2 regions of the Streptomyces sp. NPDC021020 genome follow, and region 2 is predicted to be linked to the other one. Evidence: riboswitches for the same ligand, from Rfam matches in the RefSeq annotation. Region 2 holds a riboswitch; the other holds the start of a gene.
The links. A riboswitch is a leader RNA that binds a small molecule or an ion and turns the genes downstream of it on or off. The one in region 2 is predicted to bind S-adenosylmethionine.
Positions count from the first base shown of each region.

Region 1 (11,033 bases), on a different contig from region 2:
CTTCGGCCCGGCCGGGCACCGGCTGCCCCAGCTGCGTATCAGCGTCAACGGTGAGGGTAATCTGGTCGCCATGGGCGACTTCGAGGTTCCCGTCGGTCCGGCCTTCTGGGAGCGCGGATGAGTACATCGACTGAGACCGCCTCGACGAACACGCGCCGAGGCCCGAAACCTGCAGGCCAGAAAGTCGCGGAGTGGACGGACGCGCGGCTTGGGCTCTACAAGGTCGGCAAAGCCAATCTCCGGAAGATCTTCCCCGACCACTGGTCGTTCATGCTGGGCGAGATCTGCCTCTACAGCTTCATCATCCTCATCCTCACGGGTGTGTATCTGACGCTGTTCTTCCACCCCAGCATGGCCGAGACGATCTACCACGGTCCGTACGCCCCGCTCCAGGGCCAGCGGATGTCGGAGGCGTACGCCTCCACCATGCACATCAGCTTCGAGGTGCGCGGCGGTCTGCTGATCCGTCAGATCCACCACTGGGCGGCTCTGATCTTCCTCGCGGGCATGCTCGTGCACATGATGCGCATCTTCTTCACGGGTGCGTTCCGCAAGCCGCGTGAGCTGAACTGGCTCTTCGGCTGGACGCTGCTGTTCATCGGCTGCTTCGAGGGCTTCACCGGCTACTCGCTGCCCGACGACCTGCTGTCCGGCACCGGTGTCCGATTCGTCGACGGCGCGATCCTGTCCACGCCGGTCATCGGAACGTACCTGTCGATGTTCATCTTCGGCGGCGAGTTCCCCGGCCACAACTTCGTGCCGATCTTCTACTCGGTGCACATCCTGCTGTTCCCCGGCATCATGGCGGCCCTCGTGACCGCGCACATGATCCTCGTCGTGTACCACAAGCACACGCAGTTCCCGGGTGCGGGCAAGACCGAGAAGAACGTCGTCGGCATGCCGCTGCTCCCGATCTACACGGCCAAGGCGGGCGGCTTCTTCTTCCTGGTCTTCGGTGTCATCGCGGCCCTCGCGGCCATCGCGACGGTCAACCCGATCTGGGCGATCGGCCCGTACCGGCCGGACCAAGTGTCGACGGGCGCCCAACCCGACTGGTACATGGGCTTCCCCGAAGGCCTGATCCGGGTGATGCCTGGCTGGGAGATCAACGCATGGGGCCACACGCTTGTCCTGGGTGTGTTCATCCCGTTGATAATCTTCCCGCTGGTCCTGGTGGCCATCGGCGTCTACCCGTTCATCGAGTCCTGGATCACCGGTGACAAGCGCGAGCACCACCTGCTGGACCGCCCGCGCAACCGTCCGGTGCGTACGGGTCTGGGTGTCGCCTGGCTGACGCTGTACTTCACGCTCCTCATCGGTGGCGGCAACGACCTGTGGGCCACGCACTTCCACCTGTCGATCGAGACGATCACCTGGACGGTGCGGATCGGCTTCTTCGTCCTGCCGGTGATCGCCTTCTGGGTCACCAAGCGGATCTGCCTCGGCCTCCAGCGCCGGGACCGCGAGAAGGTGCTGCACGGTCGTGAGACCGGCATCATCAAGCGGCTCCCGCACGGCGAGTTCATCGAGGTCCACGAGCCGCTCCCGCAGGAGGAGCTGCACGTGCTCACCGCGCACGAGCAGCCGCAGCCGCTGGAGATCGGTCCCGCGGTCGACGAGAACGGTGTCGAGCGCAAGACCAGCCCCGTCACCAAGCTCCGGGCCAAGCTGTCGCGCGGCTACTACGGCGAGCACAGCCAGATCCCGAAGCCGACGGTCGAGGAGTACGACGAGATCACGAGCGGCCACGGTCACCACTGACCGACCTGCGGTCCGCTGAGCCGGGTGGGTGCCCTTGCGGGTGCCCGCCCGGCTTTTTCCGTCCCGGAGGGGTGGTGCAGGCGGTTGCCGGACCACCGGCCGGTGGTGGGCTTGTCGCGCAGTTCCTCCCCCAGAGCTTCGCCTGGGAGGTACCCCCAGCGCCGCCTGGGTGGTGCCGCCTGCCGATAGGGTGGGCCCCCACGGCCCGAGGGCGAGGTAGGAGCGTAACCATGAGCGTTGTGAACCCGGCAGGCGGCGGCACCGGGACGCTTGGGTCCTGGCCGGACGTGCTGACCGCGCTGATCTCGGGGCAGGACCTGGACGCCGAGGACACGGCGTGGGCGATGGACCAGATCATGACCGGCAGCGCCACCGACGTGCAGATCGCCGGCTTCGCGGTCGCGCTGCGCGCCAAGGGGGAGACGGTCGAAGAGGTCACCGGCATGGTGCGGGCGATGTACGCGCACGCCAACACCATCGAGGTGCCCGGCCCCACGGTCGACATCGTCGGCACCGGCGGCGACCGCGCCAAGACGGTCAACATCTCCACCATGTCGGCCATAACGGTCGCCGGCACCGGCGCGAAGGTCGTCAAGCACGGCAACCGCGCCGCGTCCTCCGCGAGCGGCGCCAGCGATGTGCTGAGCCACCTCGGGGTGAATCTGGACCTGCCGCCGCACCGGGTCGTGGAGGTCGCCGAGGAGGCGGGCATCACCTTCTGCTTCGCCGTCAAGTTCCACCCCGCGCTGCGCCATGTGGCCACCGCGCGCGGCGAGTTGGGCGTCGCCACGACCTTCAACTTCCTGGGCCCGCTCACCAACCCGGCCAGGGTGCGGGCGCAGGCCACCGGCGTCGCGAACGCCCGGGTCGCGCCGATCATGGCCGGGGTGCTGGCCGAACGCGGCTCGTCCGCGCTGGTCTTCCGCGGCGACGACGGCCTGGACGAGCTCACCACCACCGACACCTCCCAGGTGTGGTGGGTCCGCGACGGCAAGGTCACCCAGCAGTCCTTCGACCCCCGCGACATCGGCATCGCCCTGGTGCCCGTCGAGGCGCTGCGCGGCGGCTCCCCGGCGCACAACGCGGACGTCGCCCGGCGCGTCCTGGCCGGCGAGACCGGCCCGGTCCGCGAGGCGGTGCTGCTCAACTCCGCGGCCGCGCTCGTCGCCCTGGAGCCCGGTACGGGCACGCTGGAGGAGCAGCTCGCCGCCGGTGTCGAGCGGGCCGCGCAGTCGCTGGACTCCGGCGCGGCCGCCGCGGTGCTCGAACGCTGGGCCGCGGCCAGCAACGCCTGACCCCGCTCCTTCGCCAAGGCGCCGTCCGCACTGCGGACGGCGCCTTGCGCGTACGCGCGGCTGTGGCAGAATCCCTCTCAGGTCACGAGTGACAGCGCAAAGGCCCCGGCTCGCTGTCCGGCAACCCTCCGTCCGAGGCGGGGTGCCCCGGGTGATGACCAGGCTGTGAGCAGCAGGGCTCGCAGCAAGCCGGACAGGGGAGTTCTCTCATGCGCAAGCGAATGCGATAGGGCCTTTCGGCCCCCGGTTCCGCCTTTCCGCGGTGCCGCCAGTGCACCGGGTCCACCGCCTCGTCCGCTGCCATCCACGCCGTCCGACGGCTTCCGTCGCCCGCGCAGGCCTGCCGCCTGCCGCCGGGGCGCGCCGCCGTCCGCTGCTCTCGTGCCAGGAGACCGCCATGACCGCAACCACCGTGTCCGCCGCCGCCACCACCGTTTCCGCCGACCCCGCCTGTTGCGAGCCGCTGCCCGTGCTCGGCCGGGACGTCACCGTCCCGCTCGTGACCGGCGACGACGTCACCTACGCCGCCCTCGACTACGCCGCGAGCGCCCCCGCGCTCCAGCGGGTGTGGGACGACGTGGCCGCGTACGCCCCCTACTACGGCAGCGTGCACCGCGGCGCGGGCTACCTCTCCCAGCTGTCCACGGACCTCTTCGAGCAGAGCCGCGCCACGGTCGCGGAATTCCTCGGCTGCCGCCCCGCCGACCAGGTGGTCTTCACCCGCTCCACTACCGACTCGCTCAACCTGCTGGCCGCCGCGCTGCCCGCCGGGACCCGGGTGTTCGTCTTCGAGACCGAGCACCACGCGGCCCTGCTGCCCTGGCAGCGCGCCACCGGCGCCGAGGTCGTCTGCCTCGCCGCCCCGCACACCCCCGAGGAGGCCGTCGCCGCGCTCGACGTCGCCCTGCACGGCGCGCCCAAGGGCCCCAAGCTGGTGTGCGTCACCGGCGCCTCCAACGTGACCGGCGAGCTGTGGCCGGTGCGTGAACTGGCCGCCGCCGCGCACCGGCACGGCGCCCGTATCGTGCTGGACGCCGCGCAGCTGGTGCCGCACCAGGCCGTGGACATCGCCGAGCTGGACGTCGACTGGGTCGCCTTCTCCGGCCACAAGCTCTACGCGCCCTTCGGCTCCGGCGTCCTCGCCGGCCGCGCCGACTGGCTGCGCGAGGCCGAGCCCTACCTCGCGGGCGGCGGCGCCACCCGTACCGTCGTCCGGCGGGCGGACGGGCAGGTCGAGACCGAGTGGCACACCACCGTCGCCCGGCACGAGGCGGGATCGCCCAACGTCATCGGCGCCTACGCGATCGCCTCCGCCTGCCGCACCCTCACCGAGGCGGGCTTCGACCGGCTCGAAGCGCGTGAGCAGCAGCTGCTGAAGGTGCTGCGGGACGGCCTCGCCGCGATTCCCCAGGTCCGGGTCCTGTCGCTGTTCGGCGAGGACTCCGCCCGGGTGGGCGTGCTCAGCTTCGTCGTCCGCGGCTGGAACAGCTCGCACCTCGCGGCCGCGCTCTCCGCGGAGTACGGGATCGGCGTGCGCGACGGGCTCTTCTGCGCCCACCCGCTCGTCCGCCGGCTCCTCGGCACCGACACCGAGGACCTCGGGTCGTGCGGATCCCCGGACCCGGCGGCGGGGTTCAACGGCAACGCGGTGCGGGTGAGCTTCGGCGCCGGTACGCCCGTCGAGGACATCGAGCGCTTCGTGTCCGCGCTGACCACCCTCGTCCGCGAGGGCGCCGCGTGGACCTACGCCACGGAGTCCGGCCGCTGTGTCCCGGTCGCCCCGGGGACCCCGGCCGCGTAGCGGCGGACCGGCCCTAGGAGTCGAGGCCGATGGCGAACGCGGCCTCCAGGTCGTGCTGGGAGTACGTACGGAAGGCCACGTGCGTGTCCGTCGCCTCGACGCCGGGGATCTTGCTGATGCGGCCGGGGATGATGTCGGCCAGCTCGTCGTGCTTGCCCACCCGGACGAGGGCGACGAGGTCGTACGTGCCGGTCACCGAGTAGACCTCGCTGACGTTGTCGAGCGCGGCGATCGACTCGGCGATCTCGGGGATCCTGTCCACGGTGGTCTTGATGAGCACGATCGCGGTGATCACGGCTGCGCGTCTCCTTGGGTCGTCCCGGCGATGACGCTCAGCTTAGACCGGGGCCGGTAGCAGGCCCACGCCCAGCAGAAGCCGAAGGCGAAGCCCACGACGTGGGCGAGGTAGGCCACGCCCGGGCCCGCGGCGGCGGACTGCGCGGCGAACCACTGGAGGACGAACCAGAAGCCGAGCACCACCCACGCGGGGAAGCGCAGCGGGACGAAGAAGAGGAAGGGGAAGAGGCTGGTGACCCGGGCCCGCGGATAGAGGTAGAGGTACGCCCCGAGGGCGCCGGAGATCGCGCCGGACGCCCCGACGAGGCTCTGGGTGTCGCCGCTGTGGGCGAGCGCGAAGCCGTACGTGGCGAGGTAGCCGGCGGCGAGGTAGAAGAGGGCGAAGCGCACCCGGCCCATGCGGTTCTCGACGTTGTCGCCGAAGACGTAGAGGAAGAGCATGTTGCCGATCAGATGCAGCCAGCTGCCGTGCAGGAACATCGACGTGAGCACGGACAGGAACGGCGACCGCGGGTACGGGTCGGCGGCGCCGCAGTCCGCGGGCAGGCCGAGGGCGGCCGCGGTGGGCCGGGCGTGGAAGAGCTCGGCGGGGACGACGCCCCAGCGGTCGAAGTACAGCGCCTGCCGGCACGCGAGGGTGTGCCCCGTCCCGTAGACGGGGAGGAAGCCGGAGAGCGGGCCGAGCAGGAAGACCGCGGTGCACAGGGCGATCAGCCCGTACGTGACGACCGGCGTACGGCGGACCGGGTTCTTGTCGTACACCGGGATGACCATGGACCGATCATGACGCAGCGGTCGTAACGGACATAGGCCGCCTCGCCGCAGCGCGCCGTACACGAAAGGCCGTAGGGTGACCGGGACGCACGCTCCCGACAGGAAGAGGTACCAGCCATGCCGGTTCCCCTGCCGACCGCGACCACGCGGTGGCGCTGCACGCTGTGCGGAAACCTGACGCGTTTCGACGTCACCCGCTCCTCGCGGGTCGTGGAGTACGTGCACCTCGACCTGGCGGGCGAGCCGTCCGTGGAGGAGACCGAGGTGCTGGCCGAGACCGTGGAGTCGGTGCGCTGCCGCTGGTGCAACGCGGTGGACCGGATCGAGCTGGTCGACCGGCCGGGCGGGGCCGCGGACGGTGACGACGGGAACAGCAGTGCGCAAAGTGCCGCCGGGAGCGGTTCCGCGTCTGGTTGACGTCCGGGCGGGGACAATAGAAGCAGGCGTTGTCATCGAAGGGGGCCGGGAGGACGCCGAGGGTCGTCGGCAGATTCGGACGGGAGTGACTGGTGGACGGAAGCGGCGGTTTTCCGCGCCCCGGGACGGACGGGGCCGCGGTGGAGCCTGCCGAGTCGCCGGCCGCCGGGACGTCCGGCTCCGGAGCCGGTGACCCGGCGGACGCACCCGGGCCCTCCGGCGGGCCCGGCGGCTCCGACACGTCCGCGCCGGACGAGCCCGCCCCCGACGAGCCCGCGCTCGACCGGCCGCTGCCCGAAGGCGTACGCCACCGGGTGGTGGCCATCGCCGCCGACGCCTTCGGCGGCTTCACCTACCAGGAGCTTCCCGTCTCGCTCCGCCCCTACGCCCGCTTCACGCCCAGCCGCCGGGTGAAGTACGCCGGTACGGCGCTGGCCGCCGCCCTGGAGCACGACCCGGCCTTCCGGCAGCGGGTCGCCGGGCGGCTGCGCGAGTCGCAGGCCGAACTCGCGGGGGCGCTGGAGGACGGCACCCCGCCGCCCGCCGCCGACCCGCTGGACGTCGCGGCCGCCGCGTATCTGCTGCGCCCGGCGGGCTGGGCGAAGCTGGTGGCCACCGCGGGGGAGGAGGCCCAGCGGGCGGACGCCGAGCGGGCCGACGAGGAGGCGCTGCGGGAGCTGGCCGCGCTGCGCACCGAGGTCGAGGCGCTGCACGAGCACGGCAGGGCCGAGGCCGCGCGCGCGAGGGCCGAGCTGGAGTCCGTGCGCAAGGAGGGCGACGCGCTGCACCGCAAGCTGCGCAGCGCCCTCAGCGACGTCAAGCGCGCGGAGGCCGCGCAGCGCCGGCTGCGGACGGAGGTCGACGAGCTGCGCGCGGCGGCCGCGCAGGAGCGGGCCGTCGCCGACAGCGAGGCCCGCCGGCTGCGCACCCGGCTCGCGGAGGCCGAGGCGGCGGTCGAGGCCGGCCGCCGGGCCGCGCGCGAGGGGCGCAGCGTGGAGGACGTACGGCTGCGGCTGCTGCTCGACACCGTGCTGGACGCGGCGTCCGGGCTGCGCCGCGAACTGGCCCTGCCGCCGCGGGACACGATGGGCGTGCTGCCCGCGGACACCGTGGACGCGGTCGCGCCGGGGACGTTCAGCGCGCGGGACATCGCCACCCGGGCGCTGTCGGCCAACGACCCGGCGCTGCTCGACCAGTTGCTGGCGCTGCCGCAGGCGCACCTGGTGGTCGACGGCTACAACGTGACGAAGACCGGCTATCCCGCGCTGCCGCTGGAGAAGCAGCGGCTCCGGCTGCTCGGCGGCCTCGCGGCGCTCGCCGCGCAGAGCGGCGCCGAGGTGACGTGCGTCTTCGACGGCGCCGACCTCGACATGCCGGTGCTGCTCGCGCCACCGCGCGGGGTGCGGGTGCTGTTCAGCAAGGCCGGGGAGACCGCGGACGAGCTGATCCGGCGGCTGGTGCGGGCCGAACCGCCCGGGCGGCAGATCGTCGTCGTCTCCGCCGACCGGGAGATCGCCGACGGCGTCGCCAAGGCGGGGGCCCGGCCCGTCGCCTCCACGCTGCTGCTGCGCCGCCTCGCCCGGGTCTGAACCCGGAGCCCGCGCAGGTCCGTTCGCCGTCCCGTACGCGCGTGCGGGTGTTCACCAGCGCACTAGTGCGTACGGTGTGTCAATCGGTCATCACGCTGCGTGGAAAGCATGTAAAGAAAACTTGAACCGGTCGAGATTTTGCCTTCCGGGATTTGAACCGATCACGGAAAGGTCACTAGGGTCAGGCCTCGTACCTCCGCGCAGTCGATCATCCAATCCGGATGGCGCTCGGAGGCCGCCCGCCAGTCGTCAACCGGTAGGCGGCTGAAGGAAGAAGGAGCTCGCCTTCGTGGCGTCCCACCGTCGACCCAAGCCGGCAAGCCGCACGCGTGTGACCGTGCTGACCGCGACCGCCGCGGCGGCCGTGGCGCTGTCCGCCCAGGCTGCCAACGCCGCCCCCGCCAAGCCCAGCAAGCCCACCTCGGTCAAGGACGCCAAGGCCCAGGTGGACGCGCTCTACACGCAGGCGGAGCAGGCCACCGAGAAGTACGACGCGGCGAACGAGAAGCTCAAGTCGCTCCAGGGCGAGGCCGGTTCGCTCCAGGACCAGGTGGCCCGGCAGCAGCAGCACCTCAACACGCTGCGCGACGGCCTCGGCGTGATCGCGGCCTCGCAGTACCGCACCGGCGGCATCGACCCGTCGCTGCAGCTCTTCCTCTCGTCCAACCCGGACAGCTACCTCGAACAGGCCTCCGCCCTGGACCAGGTCAGCTCGATCCAGACCAGCGCCCTCCAGCAGCTCCAGGACGCCAAGCGGACCCTGGACCAGGAGCGCGCGCAGGCCACGGCGAAACTCGCCGAGCTGGAGTCCACCAAGACCGAGCTGGCCAAGCGCAAGACCGAGGCCAAGGACAAGCTCGCGCAGGCCCAGTCCATCCTCAACGGGCTCACCGCCGCGCAGCGCCAGCAGATATCCGACGACCAGGCCCGCGCCAACCGCGACACCGGCCGCGCCCCGCTCGGCGGCACGTCCGCCAGCAAGTACGCCTCCAGCGCCTACTCCTTCGCGCAGTCCAAGATCGGCAAGGCGTACGTCTACGGCGGCTCCGGCCCCAACACCTTCGACTGCTCCGGCCTCACCTCCTGGGCCTACCGCCAGGCCGGGGTGTCCATCCCCCGCACCGCGGCCGGGCAGGCCAACGCCGGCACGCGCATCTACTCCAAGTCCGACCTCAAGGTCGGCGACCTCATCATCTTCTACGGCGACCACCACCACGTCGGCCTCTACGCCGGCGACGGCATGGTGCTGCACGCCCCCAAGCCGGGCACGGTCGTGCGCTACGAGGCCATGAGCAACATGCCCTTCCAGTTCGGCGTCCGCATCTGAGCGGTTCCCCGCGGGGCTGACGGCCTGTTGTGAACACCGCCCGGGCGCTACGGCGTTCGGGTGGTGCCGTTTCCGGCCCCGGCCGCCCACCGGCCCGCTGACCTGCGCGGCGACCACCCCCGCGCACATGTGCGGATCGCCCCGCCGCCCTGGCATTTGTACGGTACGTGCCCGGCTGGCTACTGTCGGCTGCCGTGGCATCTCATCGACGTGCACCGCAGCCGGGCCCGGCCGCCCGCGCCACCCGGCTCACCGTGGTCACCGCCGCGGCCGCGGCCGCCGCGGCGCTCACCGGCACCACCGCCCAGTCCGCCGCCGCCGACCCCTCCGCGACGGCCGCCGGCACCACCGCCCGCCTCGACCGGCTCTACCAGCAGGCCGAAGCGGCCACCCAGGCGTACGACGCCGCCACCGAACGCACCCGGCAGCTCGACGCCGACCTCGCGAACCTCCAGCAGCGCGCCGCGGAGGGCGCCCAGCGGATCAACGACCTGCGCAACGGACTCGGCCTGCTCGCCGCCGCGCAATACCGCGCCGGCGCCCTCGACCCCACCCTCGCGCTGCTCCTGTCCGACGACCCGAGCGGCTTCCTCGACCGGGCCGCCACCCTCAACCGCCTCGGCGCCCGGCAGGCCGGGCGGCTGGACGAACTGCGCTCCGCCCAGCAGGCCCTGGACAGCCGGCACGCCCAGGCCGCAGGCACGATCGCCGAACTCGCCCAGGCCACCGCGGACCTGGCCCACCGCAAGGCCGCCGTCCAGCACGCCCTCGCCCAGGCCCAGCAGCTCCTGCGCACCCTCCCCGCCGCCCAGCGGGCCCGCTGGACCAGCGGCGCGGACGACCGCGCCTCCCGCTCCTTCCCGCCCCTGCCACCGCTCGGCGGCCTCCCCGCCTCCGGCCGCGCCGCCCTCGCCGTGGCCGCCGCCCACCAGGCCCTCGGCTCCCCCTACGTGTGGGGCGCGGCCGGCCCCCACTCCTTCGACTGCTCGGGCCTGATGCAGTACGCCTACTCCCGCGCCGGCGTCTCCCTCCCGCGCACCTCCCAGCAGCAGGCCCACGTCGGCCGCCGCGTCCCGCTCTCCCAGGCCCGGCCCGGCGACCTCGTCATCTACCGCAGCGACGCCAGCCATGTGGCGATGTACGTCGGCAACGGCCGCGTCATCCACGCCCCCTACCCCGGCGCCCGCGTCCGCTACGACCCGGTGTCGATGATGCCGGTCGCGGCGGTGGTCCGCCCGTAGGGCGGGCGGCGGGGCCCGGCCCCGTACGATCGCCCCATGACCGCGCCGCTCACGAGACGCTCCGCGATCGGCGTCCTCACCTGCGCCCTCGCCGGGCTGACCGCCTGCACCGGCGGCGGGGGCGCGGCCCCGCAGCGGACCGCCACGGCCGACCCCGCCCTCCGGCAACTCCTGACGCGGCGCGCGGCGGCGCTCCTGCATCGGGACCGGCAGGCCTTCCTCGCGACCGCCGACCCGCGGGCGACCCGCTACTACGCCGCCCAGCAGCGGATGTTCGACGACATCGCGGACGTCCCGCTCGCCGCCTGGTCCTACCGCCTCGTCCGCACCGGCGCCTTCCCGCTCCCGCCCTCCGCCGACGCCGGCGGCACCGCGCGCACCGCCGCCGAGGTCGAGCTGAGCTACCGGCTGCGCGGCTACGACGCCCGGCCGGTCGTCTCCACCGAGTACCTGACCTTCACCCGCCGCGCCGGGCACTGGTACATCGCCGCGGACGACGACGGGGCCTCCGCCGGGAAGCACACCGCCGTA
Region 1 is NZ_JBIRQQ010000009.1:22,075-33,107, forward strand. It holds gene ACH4SL_RS26160 (Rieske 2Fe-2S domain-containing protein) at 1-121, shown strand, start outside; gene ACH4SL_RS26165 (cytochrome bc complex cytochrome b subunit) at 118-1,761, shown strand; gene trpD (anthranilate phosphoribosyltransferase) at 1,992-3,056, shown strand; SAM riboswitch class IV at 3,137-3,253, shown strand; gene ACH4SL_RS26175 (aminotransferase class V-fold PLP-dependent enzyme) at 3,454-4,857, shown strand; gene ACH4SL_RS26180 (Lrp/AsnC family transcriptional regulator) at 4,871-5,152, opposite strand; gene ACH4SL_RS26185 (rhomboid family intramembrane serine protease) at 5,149-5,928, opposite strand; gene ACH4SL_RS26190 (hypothetical protein) at 6,046-6,345, shown strand; gene ACH4SL_RS26195 (NYN domain-containing protein) at 6,486-7,934, shown strand; gene ACH4SL_RS26200 (NlpC/P60 family protein) at 8,224-9,261, shown strand; gene ACH4SL_RS26205 (NlpC/P60 family protein) at 9,456-10,502, shown strand; gene ACH4SL_RS26210 (hypothetical protein) at 10,539-11,033, shown strand, end outside.
Region 1: it holds a riboswitch for S-adenosylmethionine, as region 2 does, so the genes downstream of both, ACH4SL_RS26175 (aminotransferase class V-fold PLP-dependent enzyme) here and thrC (threonine synthase) in region 2, are expected to answer to the same signal.

Region 2 (11,033 bases):
GCCGCGGCCGCCAGCCGCTTCGTCCGGTCGGCGCGCTCGGCGTCCGGCAGCGTCAGGGCGGTGTTGAGCGCCTCCGCGGTCTGGCTCACGTCGTACGGGTTGACCACGATCGCGTCCTCGCCCAGCTCCGCGCAGGCGCCCGCCTCACGCGAGAGGACCAGCGCGACGCCGTTGTCGGAGACCACCGGCATCTCCTTGGCCACCAGGTTCATTCCGTCCCTGATGGGGTTGACCAGCGCCACGTCCGCCAGCCGGTACGCCGCGAGCGAGCGCGCGAAGTCGTCGTCCACCTTCAGCAGCACCGGCTGCCAGTTGGGCGTCCCGAACTCCTCGTTGATCTCCGCCGCCACCCGCGAGACCTCCGCGGTGTAGTCGCGGTAGACCGCGAGATCCTGCCGCGAGGGGTAGGCGAAGGCGACGTGCACCACCCGGCTGCGCCAGCCCGGCCGCTCCTGGAGCAGCCTGCGGTAGGCCAGCAGGCCGCGCACGATGTTCTTCGACAGCTCCGTGCGGTCCACCCGCACCACGAGCTTGCGCCCCGGGCCCGTCTCGGCCCGCAGCGCCGCCATCCGCTCCAGCACGTCGTCGCGCCCCGCGCGCTCGCGCAGGAAGTCCGCGTCGGCCCCCAGGCCGTGCACGCCCAGCCGGGTCGTCCGCCCGCGGTGCGTCACCGCGTGCCCGTCCGCCGACAGCTCCGCGCCCAGCACGTCCACGCAGCACGCCGCGAACGAATCCGCCCACCGCCGGGTCAGGAAGGCCGCGCGGTCCGCGCCGAGTATGCCCTCCAGCACCGCCGCCGCGATGTCGTCCGGCAGCAGCCGGAAGTAGTCCGGCGGCGCCCACGGGGTGTGCGAGAAGTGCCCGATCCGCAGGTCGGGGCGCCGCTCCCGGAGCATCGCCGGGACCAGCACCAGGTGGTAGTCCTGCACCAGCACCGCCGCCCCGGGCGCGGCCGACTCCGCGAGCGCGTCCGCGAAGGCCGCGTTGTACGCCTCGTAGGACGCCCACCGCCCGCGGAATTCCTCGTCGAAGACGGGCTCCAGCGGCGTCTGGTAGAGCATGTGGTGCACGAACCACAGCACGGAGTTCGCGATGTCGTTGTACGCGGCGTGGAAGACGTCCTGATCGATCGCGAGCATCCGCGAGCCCGGCTCGCCGACCCCGCGTCTGACCGCTTCGCGGTCGCCCTCACCCAGCGCCGCGCACACCCACAGCGAGTCGCCGTCCGACTCGATCGCGCTCAGCCCGGAGACGACGCCGCCGCCACCTCGCCGGCTCTGCAATTCGCCGCCGGCGAGGGTGTACGAGATCGGGCCGCGGTTCGACGCGACGAGCACACGTGCGAGTCCTTCCACGTCCCCGAGCCTTGCCAATCGCCTTGGGCGCCAAACATACGCACCGGGGTGCGCCCCGTCAGGGGCGCGGGGAACGGCGCGCTCAGCCCCCACCGGGGCGCGGGTTGTCACCGTCCGAAAGGGGCAGTTCGGTCCGTGCCGGACCACCGGCCGGTGGGTGGTTGCTCGCGCAGTTCCCCGCGCCCCTGGCGTGCCCCCCTTCGCAGAAGGGAGGTCTACGCGGCGCGGTGGCGCAGGTATTCCGGGACGGCGAGCATCGGAGGGCGTTCCTCCGTGTCGACCGGGTGGGTCGAGGGGACGAAGCCCGACGCCGCGCGGTCGTACTGCGTGAGGCGCGGCCGCACGAGATGGCCGCGGGCCAGCCGCATGTGCGCCGTGCGGTAGATCGCCGCGGCCATCCGGCCCAGCGCCGCCTCGTCCTGGTGGCGGTGGTGCCGGACGCCCACGTCCACCTGGCCGAGCGCGTCCAGCCCCACCAGGGCGAGCGCGTCCACGAGCATGCCCAGCTCGACCCCGTAGCCCACGGGGAAGGGGAGCCGTTCCAGCAGCGAGCGCCGCGCCGCGTACTCGCCGCCCAGCGGCTGGACGAAGCCCGCCAGGCGCGGCCAGTGCAGGTTGAGCAGCGGGCGGGCGACGAGTTCGGTGACGCGGCCGCCGCCCGCGGGGACGACCGTGCCGCCGGTCTCCAGCGGGCGGTCGTACATCGCCTTGACGAGCTGGACGCCGGGCTCGGTGAGGAGGGGGCCGACGATGCCGCTGACGAAGCGGGAGTCGAACTCCCGCAGATCCGCGTCGACGAAGCACACGATCTCGCCGCTGGTCACGAGCAGTGAGCGCCACAGCACCTCGCCCTTGCCGGGGAGGGCCGGCAGCCGCGGCAGGATGTCGTCGCGGGCGATGACCGTGGCTCCGGCCGCCGCCGCGACCTCGGCCGTACGGTCGCGGGAGCCGGAGTCGACGACGACCAGCTCGTCCACGAGCGCGGCGCCCGGCGCCATGAGGTCGCGGCGGACGGCCGCGACGATCGCGCCCACCGTGGCCTCCTCGTCCCGCGCGGGCAGCACGACGCTCACGGTCCCGGCCGGGCCCGCCGCCCGCTTGGCGGCGAGCAGCAGGTCGAGCGGCCGCTCGCCGGCGGACCAGGACCGTGTGGCGAGCCAGCGCTCGACCTCTTCCAGCACGTTCAGCGCTCCCGTGTGTCCCGTGTGTGACGCATCTCGCGGTACGGACGGCTATCTCACCGGTGACCGGTGTCGGTTACAGTCTTGAACAACGCCCGCCCGCCCCGCATGCCGGGGTCGGCCGGCGGAACAAACGCCCGGACCGGCTCAGCCGTCCGGTGCCATACCGCTCATCCAGAGGGGCAGAGGGAACGGCCCGTTGAAGCCCCGGCAACCATCCCGCCGACCGCGAGGTCAGGTGGGGACGGTGCCAATTCCGGCTCGCGGCGACCTTCGCCGTGGGGAAGATGAGGAGAAAGGGCCTCGCCACCATGGCTGTGCAGAACATCGCCACCACCCCCCAGGACGCCTCGCAGGACGCCGCTTTCGGCCCCGCCGTCGCGCTGTCCTGCCGTGAGTGCGGCACCCGCTACCCGCTGACCCCGGTCTTCGCGTGCCTGGAGTGTTTCGGGCCGCTGGAAGTGGCCTACGACCTGCCGGCCGGCGACCCGGAGCGGCTGCGCAAGCAGATCGAGGCCGGTCCCGCGAACATCTGGCGCTACGCCCCGCTGCTGCCCGTCCCCGCGGACGTGACCGCCAAGCAGAACCTGAACCCCGGCTGGACCAAGCTCGTCAAGGCCGACAACCTGGCCCGCGAGCTGGGCGTCACCGGCGGCCTGTACGTCAAGGACGACTCCGGCAACCCGACGCACTCGTTCAAGGACCGGGTCGTCGCGATCGCCCTGGAGGCGGCCCGCACCTTCGGCCTGACGACGCTGTCCTGCTCCTCCACCGGCAACCTGGCGGGCGCGGTCGGCGCGGCCGCCGCGCGGGCCGGCTTCCGCTCCTGCGTCTTCATCCCGGACGACCTGGAGCAGGGCAAGGTCGTGATGGCCGCGGTCTACGGCGGCGACCTGGTCGCGATCAAGGGCACGTACGACGACGTGAACCGCTTCTGCTCGGAGCTGATCGGCGACCCGGCCGGCGAGGGCTGGGGCTTCGTCAACGTCAACCTGCGCCCGTACTACGGCGAGGGCTCCAAGACGCTGGCGTACGAGATCGCCGAGCAGCTCGGCTGGCGGCTGCCGGACAACCTGGTCATCCCGATCGCCTCGGGCTCGCAGCTCACCAAGATCGACAAGGGTCTCAAGGAGCTGATCGCGCTCGGCCTGGTCGAGGACAAGCCGTACAAGATCTTCGGCGCCCAGGCCGAGGGCTGCTCGCCGGTCTCGGCGGCCTTCAAGGCCGGCCACGACGTGGTGCGCCCGGTCAAGCCCGACACCATCGCCAAGTCGCTGGCCATCGGCAACCCGGCGGACGGCCCGTACGTCCTGGACATCGCGCGCCGCACCGGCGGCGCGATCGAGGACGTCGACGACGAGCAGATCGTGGACGCCATCAAGCTGCTCTCCCGCACCGAGGGCATCTTCGCCGAGACGGCGGGCGGCGTGACCGTCGGCGTGCTGAAGAAGCTGATCGAGACCGGGCAGCTCGACCCGGCCGCCGAGACCGTCGTGCTGAACACCGGCGACGGCCTGAAGACCCTGGACGCCGTCTCCCCGACCACCGGGCCGACCGCGACCATCGCCCCCTCCCTTGCCGCCTTCCGAGAGGCTGGACTCGCATGAGTGCTTCCGTCCGCATCCCCACGATCCTCCGCACGTACACCGGGGGCCAGGCCGAGGTGCCCGCCGAGGGCGCGACGCTCGGCGAGGTCATCGAGTCGCTGGAAAAGAATCATGCGGGTATTTCCGCGCGGGTTCTCGACGACACCGGAAAGCTCCGGCGTTTCGTGAACGTCTATGTCAACGACGACGATGTACGGTTTTCCGACGGACTCGCCACGGCGGTGCCGGACGGCGCCAGCGTGTCGATCATTCCCGCGGTCGCCGGCGGCTGATACCGGATACCCGGCGCCGGATACCGAGCGTGAGCGAGAGCTTGATCCGGTAGCGTCACGGAACTGACGAGAATACGCAGAAGCTTCGACGTTTAAACCCCGCCCCATCCGGGAACTGCTTTCGCCCCGGGTGGGGCGCCCTCATGTCCGGACCGAAGTCGTAGCGCCGATTTATCGGCAAATTCACAAGCGATAAGTGCGCTATGTCCGTAGTATCCCGTCTGGATTGCCCCACATTATCGTTTCTTCCTGGGGTATTTCGGATGCGTCGCGCCAAGAATTCTCGTCCAATTGACCTGTTGCGGACGGCATCCGTGCAGATACATTCAGCCGCGGTCGACGCGTTCCGGCGCACACCTCCCGACGGGGGGTGAGGTCTGACCCGGGCCCGCGGAGCGCGGGGCCGCGATAGGGCCAGTAATAGGGGAGTTAGGAATGGCTCAGGGCACCGTCAAGTGGTTCAACGCGGAGAAGGGCTACGGCTTCATCGCGGTCGACGGTGGTGCGGATGTCTTCGTCCACTACAGCGCGATACAGATGGACGGCTACCGCACCCTCGAAGAAGGCCAGCGAGTCGAGTTCGAGATCTCGCAGGGTCAGAAGGGGCCGCAGGCGGACATGGTCCGCGTGGCCGCCTGATCGGCACGGGCGCGTTCGGCCACCGACGCGACGCCAGGAAGGGCCACCCCCGCACGGGGTGGTCCTTTCGCCGTTGCGCGCCCGTCCGCCGTACGGGCGCGCGGTGCCGTGCGGGCGCCCCCGTCCGTGGGCGGGCGCTTGCACTCGGCAGGGGAGAGTGCTAATCATTGGCGTTAGCACTCTGCGCGTGAGAGTGCCACTTGGACCGGGTCGGTGAGGCCCGTCCGGACGCCGGGAAGGAACCGGCGGCCGGCAGGCCGTCCGTCGCGGGCGCCACGCGGTCCGTTCCACCGCCCCCGCCTCCGGTGGGGGAACCCCCAGTCCGCGGAGGACACTTCACATGGCTAAGATCATCGCGTTCGATGAGGAGGCGCGGCGCGGCCTTGAGCGCGGGATGAACCAGCTCGCCGACGCCGTTAAGGTCACTCTCGGTCCCAAGGGCCGGAACGTCGTCCTTGAGAAGAAGTGGGGCGCCCCCACGATCACCAACGATGGCGTGTCCATCGCCAAGGAGATCGAGCTGGAGGACCCGTACGAGAAGATCGGCGCCGAGCTGGTCAAGGAAGTCGCGAAGAAGACCGACGACGTCGCCGGTGACGGCACGACGACCGCGACCGTCCTGGCCCAGGCCCTGGTCCGCGAGGGCCTGCGCAACGTCGCCGCCGGCGCCAACCCGATGGCCCTCAAGCGCGGCATCGAGCGTGCCGTCGAGGCCGTCTCCGCCGCCCTGCTGGAGCAGGCCAAGGACGTGGAGACCAAGGAGCAGATCGCTTCCACCGCCTCCATCTCCGCCGCCGACACCCAGATCGGCGAGCTCATCGCCGAGGCGATGGACAAGGTCGGCAAGGAAGGCGTCATCACCGTCGAGGAGTCGCAGACCTTCGGTCTGGAGCTCGAGCTCACCGAGGGCATGCGCTTCGACAAGGGCTTCATCTCGGCGTACTTCGCCACCGACCTGGAGCGTATGGAGGCGTCGCTCGACGACCCGTACATCCTGATCGTCAACTCCAAGGTCTCCTCGGTCAAGGACCTGCTCCCGCTGCTGGAGAAGGTCATGCAGTCGGGCAAGCCGCTGCTGATCATCGCCGAGGACGTCGAGGGCGAGGCCCTGTCGACCCTGGTCGTCAACAAGATCCGCGGCACCTTCAAGTCCGTCGCCGTCAAGGCCCCGGGCTTCGGCGACCGCCGCAAGGCGATGCTGGGCGACATCGCGATCCTCACCGGCGGCACGGTCATCTCCGAGGAGGTCGGCCTCAAGCTGGAGAACGCGGGCCTGGACCTGCTCGGCCGCGCCCGCAAGGTCGTCATCACCAAGGACGAGACCACGATCGTGGACGGCTCCGGTGACGCCGACCAGGTCGCCGGCCGCGTCAACCAGATCCGCGCCGAGATCGAGAACAGCGACTCGGACTACGACCGCGAGAAGCTCCAGGAGCGCCTGGCGAAGCTCGCGGGCGGCGTCGCGGTCATCAAGGCCGGTGCCGCGACCGAGGTCGAGCTCAAGGAGCGCAAGCACCGCATCGAGGACGCGGTGCGCAACGCCAAGGCGGCCGTCGAGGAGGGCATCGTCGCCGGTGGTGGCGTGGCCCTGCTGCAGGCCTCCGCGGTCTTCGAGAAGCTGGAGCTGGAAGGCGACGAGGCGACCGGCGCCAACGCCGTGAAGCTCGCGCTGGAGGCCCCGCTCAAGCAGATCGCCGTCAACGGTGGTCTCGAGGGCGGCGTCATCGTCGAGAAGGTGCGCAACCTGCCGATCGGCCACGGCCTGAACGCCGCGACCGGCGAGTACGTGGACATGATCGCCGAGGGCATCATCGACCCGGCGAAGGTCACGCGCTCCGCGCTGCAGAACGCCGCGTCGATCGCCGCGCTGTTCCTGACCACCGAGGCCGTCATCGCCGACAAGCCGGAGAAGGCCGCCGCGGCCGCTCCGGGCGGCATGCCCGGCGGTGACATGGACTTCTGATCCCCCTCCGGGATCACCCGTCCAGCACGCACGAAACGGCGCCCGCTCCCCGGATCCCGGGGGGCGGGCGCCGTCGTCGCGCCTGCGCTACACGGGCCGGGACGACTCCAGGGCCTCGCGCAGACGGCCGCCGGACTCGTGCAGCAGCCGGTCCGCGGTCGGGGCGTCGACACGGGCGAGCAGGGTCAGGATGGCGGTCTTGACCTCGCCGTCGGTCGCGGTGAGCGCGTCCTCGATCGCCGCGTCGTCCGCGCCGGTCGCGAGCGAGACGATACGGCGCGAGCGCGCCCGCAGCTTCTCGTTGGACGCGCGGACGTCCACCATCAGATTCCCGTACGTCTTGCCCAGCCGGATCATGGTGATCGTCGAGAGCATGTTGAGGACCAGCTTCTGCGCGGTGCCGGACTTCAACCGGGTGGAGCCGGTGAGGAGTTCGGGCCCGACGACGACCTCGATGCCGTGCTCGGCGGCGGCCGCGAGCGGCGAGCCGGCGTTGCACGCCAGGCCCACCGTGAGCGCCCCGAGCGCGCGGGCGTGCTCGACCGCGCCCAGCGCGTACGGGGTGCGCCCGGAGGCGGAGACCCCCACGACGGTGTCGGCGGCGGTCAGCCCGAGCGCGTCCAGGTCGCGCGCGGCCAGCTCCCTGTTGTCCTCGGCCCCTTCCACCGAGGTGACCATCGCGGACGGCCCGCCCGCGATGAGCCCCACCACCTCCCCGCCGGGCGTGGTGTTGAAGGTCGGCGGGCACTCGCTGGCGTCCAGCACGCCGAGCCGCCCCGCGGTCCCGGCGCCCGCGTAGACGAGCCGGCCGCCGCGGGACATCCGGGCGGCGATTCCGTCGATCGCGGCGGCGACGGCGGGCAGTTGGGCGGCGACGGCGGCCGGAACGGTGGCGTCCTCACCGTTCATCGTGCGGGCGATCTCCAGCGTCGTCATACGGTCGATCTCGGCGAGCTCCGGCCGGAAGGCCTCGGTGGTCAGCGTGTCCAGTTCGCGACGCAGCTCGGTGTACTGGGGCATATGCGGCTCGTTCATCCTTCTCGCAGGGGTCGGCTCGGCGGGTGGGGCCGCAGAAGGGGCTTGGCGCATTATTTCAGGCCATGGCCGGTCATGACGTGGCGGTCCGCCCGGACCGGCGTCGGGTCCGGCGTGGGCTCGGCACAGGTCCGGCGGGGGCTGTCGGGGGGGCGTGCGGGGGCCGTCCGGGAGCCCGCATGTCCCGTGCGGGGTCCGGCGGTTCGCGGCCTTCCGGCCGCGTGCGGGGGTTCGGTCCTGGCGGGGTCAGCCGCGGCTCGGGCGGGGTCGGTGGCGGTGGGCGAGGGCCTCGTAGGAGGCGGCGAGCGCGGGCGCCGCGGTCTCGTACGTCCGCTGTGCGATGCCCACGAACAGGCAGTCGACGACGAGGAGTTGGCTCGTCCGGCTGGACATCGCGGCGGGCCGCAGCTCGCTCTCGCGGGAGCTGGACGTGGTCAGCACGACGTCCGCCCACTGGGTGACCGGCCCGTCCGGACGGCCCGTCACCGCGATCGTCGTCGCGCCGCGGTCGAAGGCGGCCCGCAGCGGCTCGATCACGTCGTGGGTGCTGCCGGAGTGGGTGATGGCCACGGCGGCGTCGCCCGGCCGGAGTTGGACGGCGTTGGTCACCGCCAGATGCGGGTCGGTGTGCGCCTGCGCGATCAGCCCGATGCGCAGCAGCTTCTGCGCCAGGTCCTGCCCGACCAGCCCGGAGGCGGCCGTGCCGTACACGTCGATCCGCCGGGCCCCCGCCAACGCGGCGACGGCGGCCTCCAGTTGGGCCATGTCCAGCTGGGCGGCGGTGTCGGCGAGGGTCTGCTGCTCCTCGGCGGCGAGCTTGGCGACGACATCGGGCAGCGGGTCGTCCACCGCGATGTCCGCCGTCACGGCGGGCGGCACCCCGGCCGCCTGCTGCGCGGCGAGCGCGGCCAGGGCGAGCCGCAGATCCCGGTAGCCCGGGTAGCCGAGCAGCCGGGCGGTGCGGACGACGGTCGCCTCGCTGGTGCCCGTACGGATCGCGAGGGCGGTGACGGTCTGCTGGGCGCAGCCGGCCGGATCACCCGCGACGGCCTCCGCGACGCGCTGCATCGAGCGCGTCATGGACGGGGCGAGCGTACGGACCTTGGCCGCGAGCGCCCCCGGGGCGGGGGGCGTGACGGGTATGACGGGCGCGTCCGGGCTGCCGCGCAGCGGGCGGACACCCGGCGGGAAATTTTCCTTCACGCTGTGGGTCACTCTATGAAAGGTATTTTCACGGCATCGGGCCGTCAAGCCGTGGCCAGTGCCGCTGCTCACTCGTGCGGCTCATCCGGGGGCGGGCCAGTCCCCCCGGGCGGCCAGGTCCAGCACGAGCGCGGCGATGTTCCACGCGTCGTCGTCCCCCCGGTGGTGCCGCCCCTCCAGCGGCAGCCCCGCGACCTGGAGCGCCTGCGCCATCCCGGGCCTGCGCCGCAGCCCGTACGACGCGGTGAAGGCGACCTTCGCGTTGGTATGCGCGCTCCCGAAGGGATACTCCGTGCCCGTGCGGCGGCACTGCCGGGTGAACTGGTTGCGGTCGTAATCCCCCCAGCTCGCCCACGGCAGCGCTCCCGCGCGGTGCGTGGCGGCCAGCTCCCGGCACGCCTCGGCGAAGCTGGTCCCGCCGTCCACCTCGTCCTGCGTGAGCCCCGTGAGCTCCGTGCAGAACGCGCTCACGCGCGAGCGCTGCGGCCGTACCAGCAGCCGGTGCTTGGCCCGCCGGGTGCGGGCGGCCAGGTCCACGACGGTGAGGCCGATCTCGATGATCTCGCTCACCTGCCCCGCGGGCGGCTGCCCCTCCCAGCACGTCGCCTCGACGTCGACGACATTGAGGAGGCGGGGGAGGGTGTCCATGGGGCGAGGGTACGGAGCCGCGGCCGCCGGGGGCCATCCGTTTTCGCCGGGGCGGCCCCCGGGGCGTCCAGGGGATAATGGAGCTCATGGACGACCCGGCGGAAGCGGCACTGCACGAGGCTCGGGCCCGCGTCCTCGCGGACCTGGGGGCGCGGGAGGCGACCGGCCCCGCGATCGTCTCGCTCGTGGAGGAGGCGGTCGCCGAGCGCCGCTGGTGGGTGGGCAAGTGGCCGGACGGCGCCGACTTTGTCCCCGGCCTGGTCGCCCAGGACGTGCAGGACGCGCTGCTGGAGACGTACGGCCGCTGGCCGCTGTGCCCGTACTGCGACGACCCGCACGCGCTCGCCGTCGAGCCGGAGCTGGGCCCCGACCCGATCTGGGTGTGCGAGGTGCGCCGCGAGGCGGTCGCGCCGGTCGGCGAGCTGGGCCCGCGCCCCGCGGGGCCGCAGCCGTGACCGTGTACCTCGACCCCCCGACGTGGCCGGGCCACGGCCGGATGTGGTCCCACCTCGTGAGCGACGTCTCGTACGCTGAGCTCCACGCCTTCGCGGCGCGGCTGGGCGCCCCGCCCCGCGCGTTCGAACGCGACCACTACGACATCCCCGCCGAGCGCTACCCGGACGCGGTGTCGCTGGGCGCGGTGGAGATCGGCAGCAAGGAGCTGGTCCGCCGCCTCACGGCCGCGGGGCTGCGGCGCCGCAAGTACGATCCGCGGGGCGCGGCTTTCGACGTGTGACGGTGCGTCACGCCCCCTCCGCGGGGGAGGTGGTTTTGGACGGCCCGAACCACGACTCCGCCTCGTGGCGCATACCGAGGCGGGTGGCGAGGAGGGCGATTTCGCGCAGGGTGCGCCGGTTGCGGAAGGCGACGGCGCAGAGCCCGGCGAGGCCGACGGATGTGTGGCCCGGCACGGTGGGCAAGCGGACGTCGGGAAACGTGAGCGCGGTCTGAAGCCATTGCTCGGCTGCCAGGTCTCGCTCGAACTCCGGCTCCGGGGCGGGGGGTTCGTAGCCCTCCGCCGCCAGAATCCGAGTGCCCTCAGCGCGGGTGGTGCCCATCCGCTCGGTCAGCGCGTAGCTGCGCGCCACGGTCAGAAGAGCGTGGCCCCTGGGCGCTGCTGCCGTGGACGG
Region 2 is NZ_JBIRQQ010000001.1:655,444-666,476, forward strand. It holds gene ACH4SL_RS02915 (trehalose-6-phosphate synthase) at 1-1,355, opposite strand, end outside; gene ACH4SL_RS02920 (glucosyl-3-phosphoglycerate synthase) at 1,571-2,536, opposite strand; SAM riboswitch class I at 2,704-2,830, shown strand; gene thrC (threonine synthase) at 2,824-4,143, shown strand; gene ACH4SL_RS02930 (ubiquitin-like small modifier protein 1) at 4,140-4,415, shown strand; gene ACH4SL_RS02935 (cold-shock protein) at 4,851-5,054, shown strand; gene groL (chaperonin GroEL) at 5,395-7,017, shown strand; gene murQ (N-acetylmuramic acid 6-phosphate etherase) at 7,105-8,037, opposite strand; gene ACH4SL_RS02950 (MurR/RpiR family transcriptional regulator) at 8,299-9,267, opposite strand; gene ACH4SL_RS02955 (exonuclease domain-containing protein) at 9,337-9,903, opposite strand; gene ACH4SL_RS02960 (hypothetical protein) at 9,990-10,358, shown strand; gene ACH4SL_RS02965 (DUF4031 domain-containing protein) at 10,355-10,639, shown strand; gene ACH4SL_RS02970 (hypothetical protein) at 10,647-11,033, opposite strand, start outside.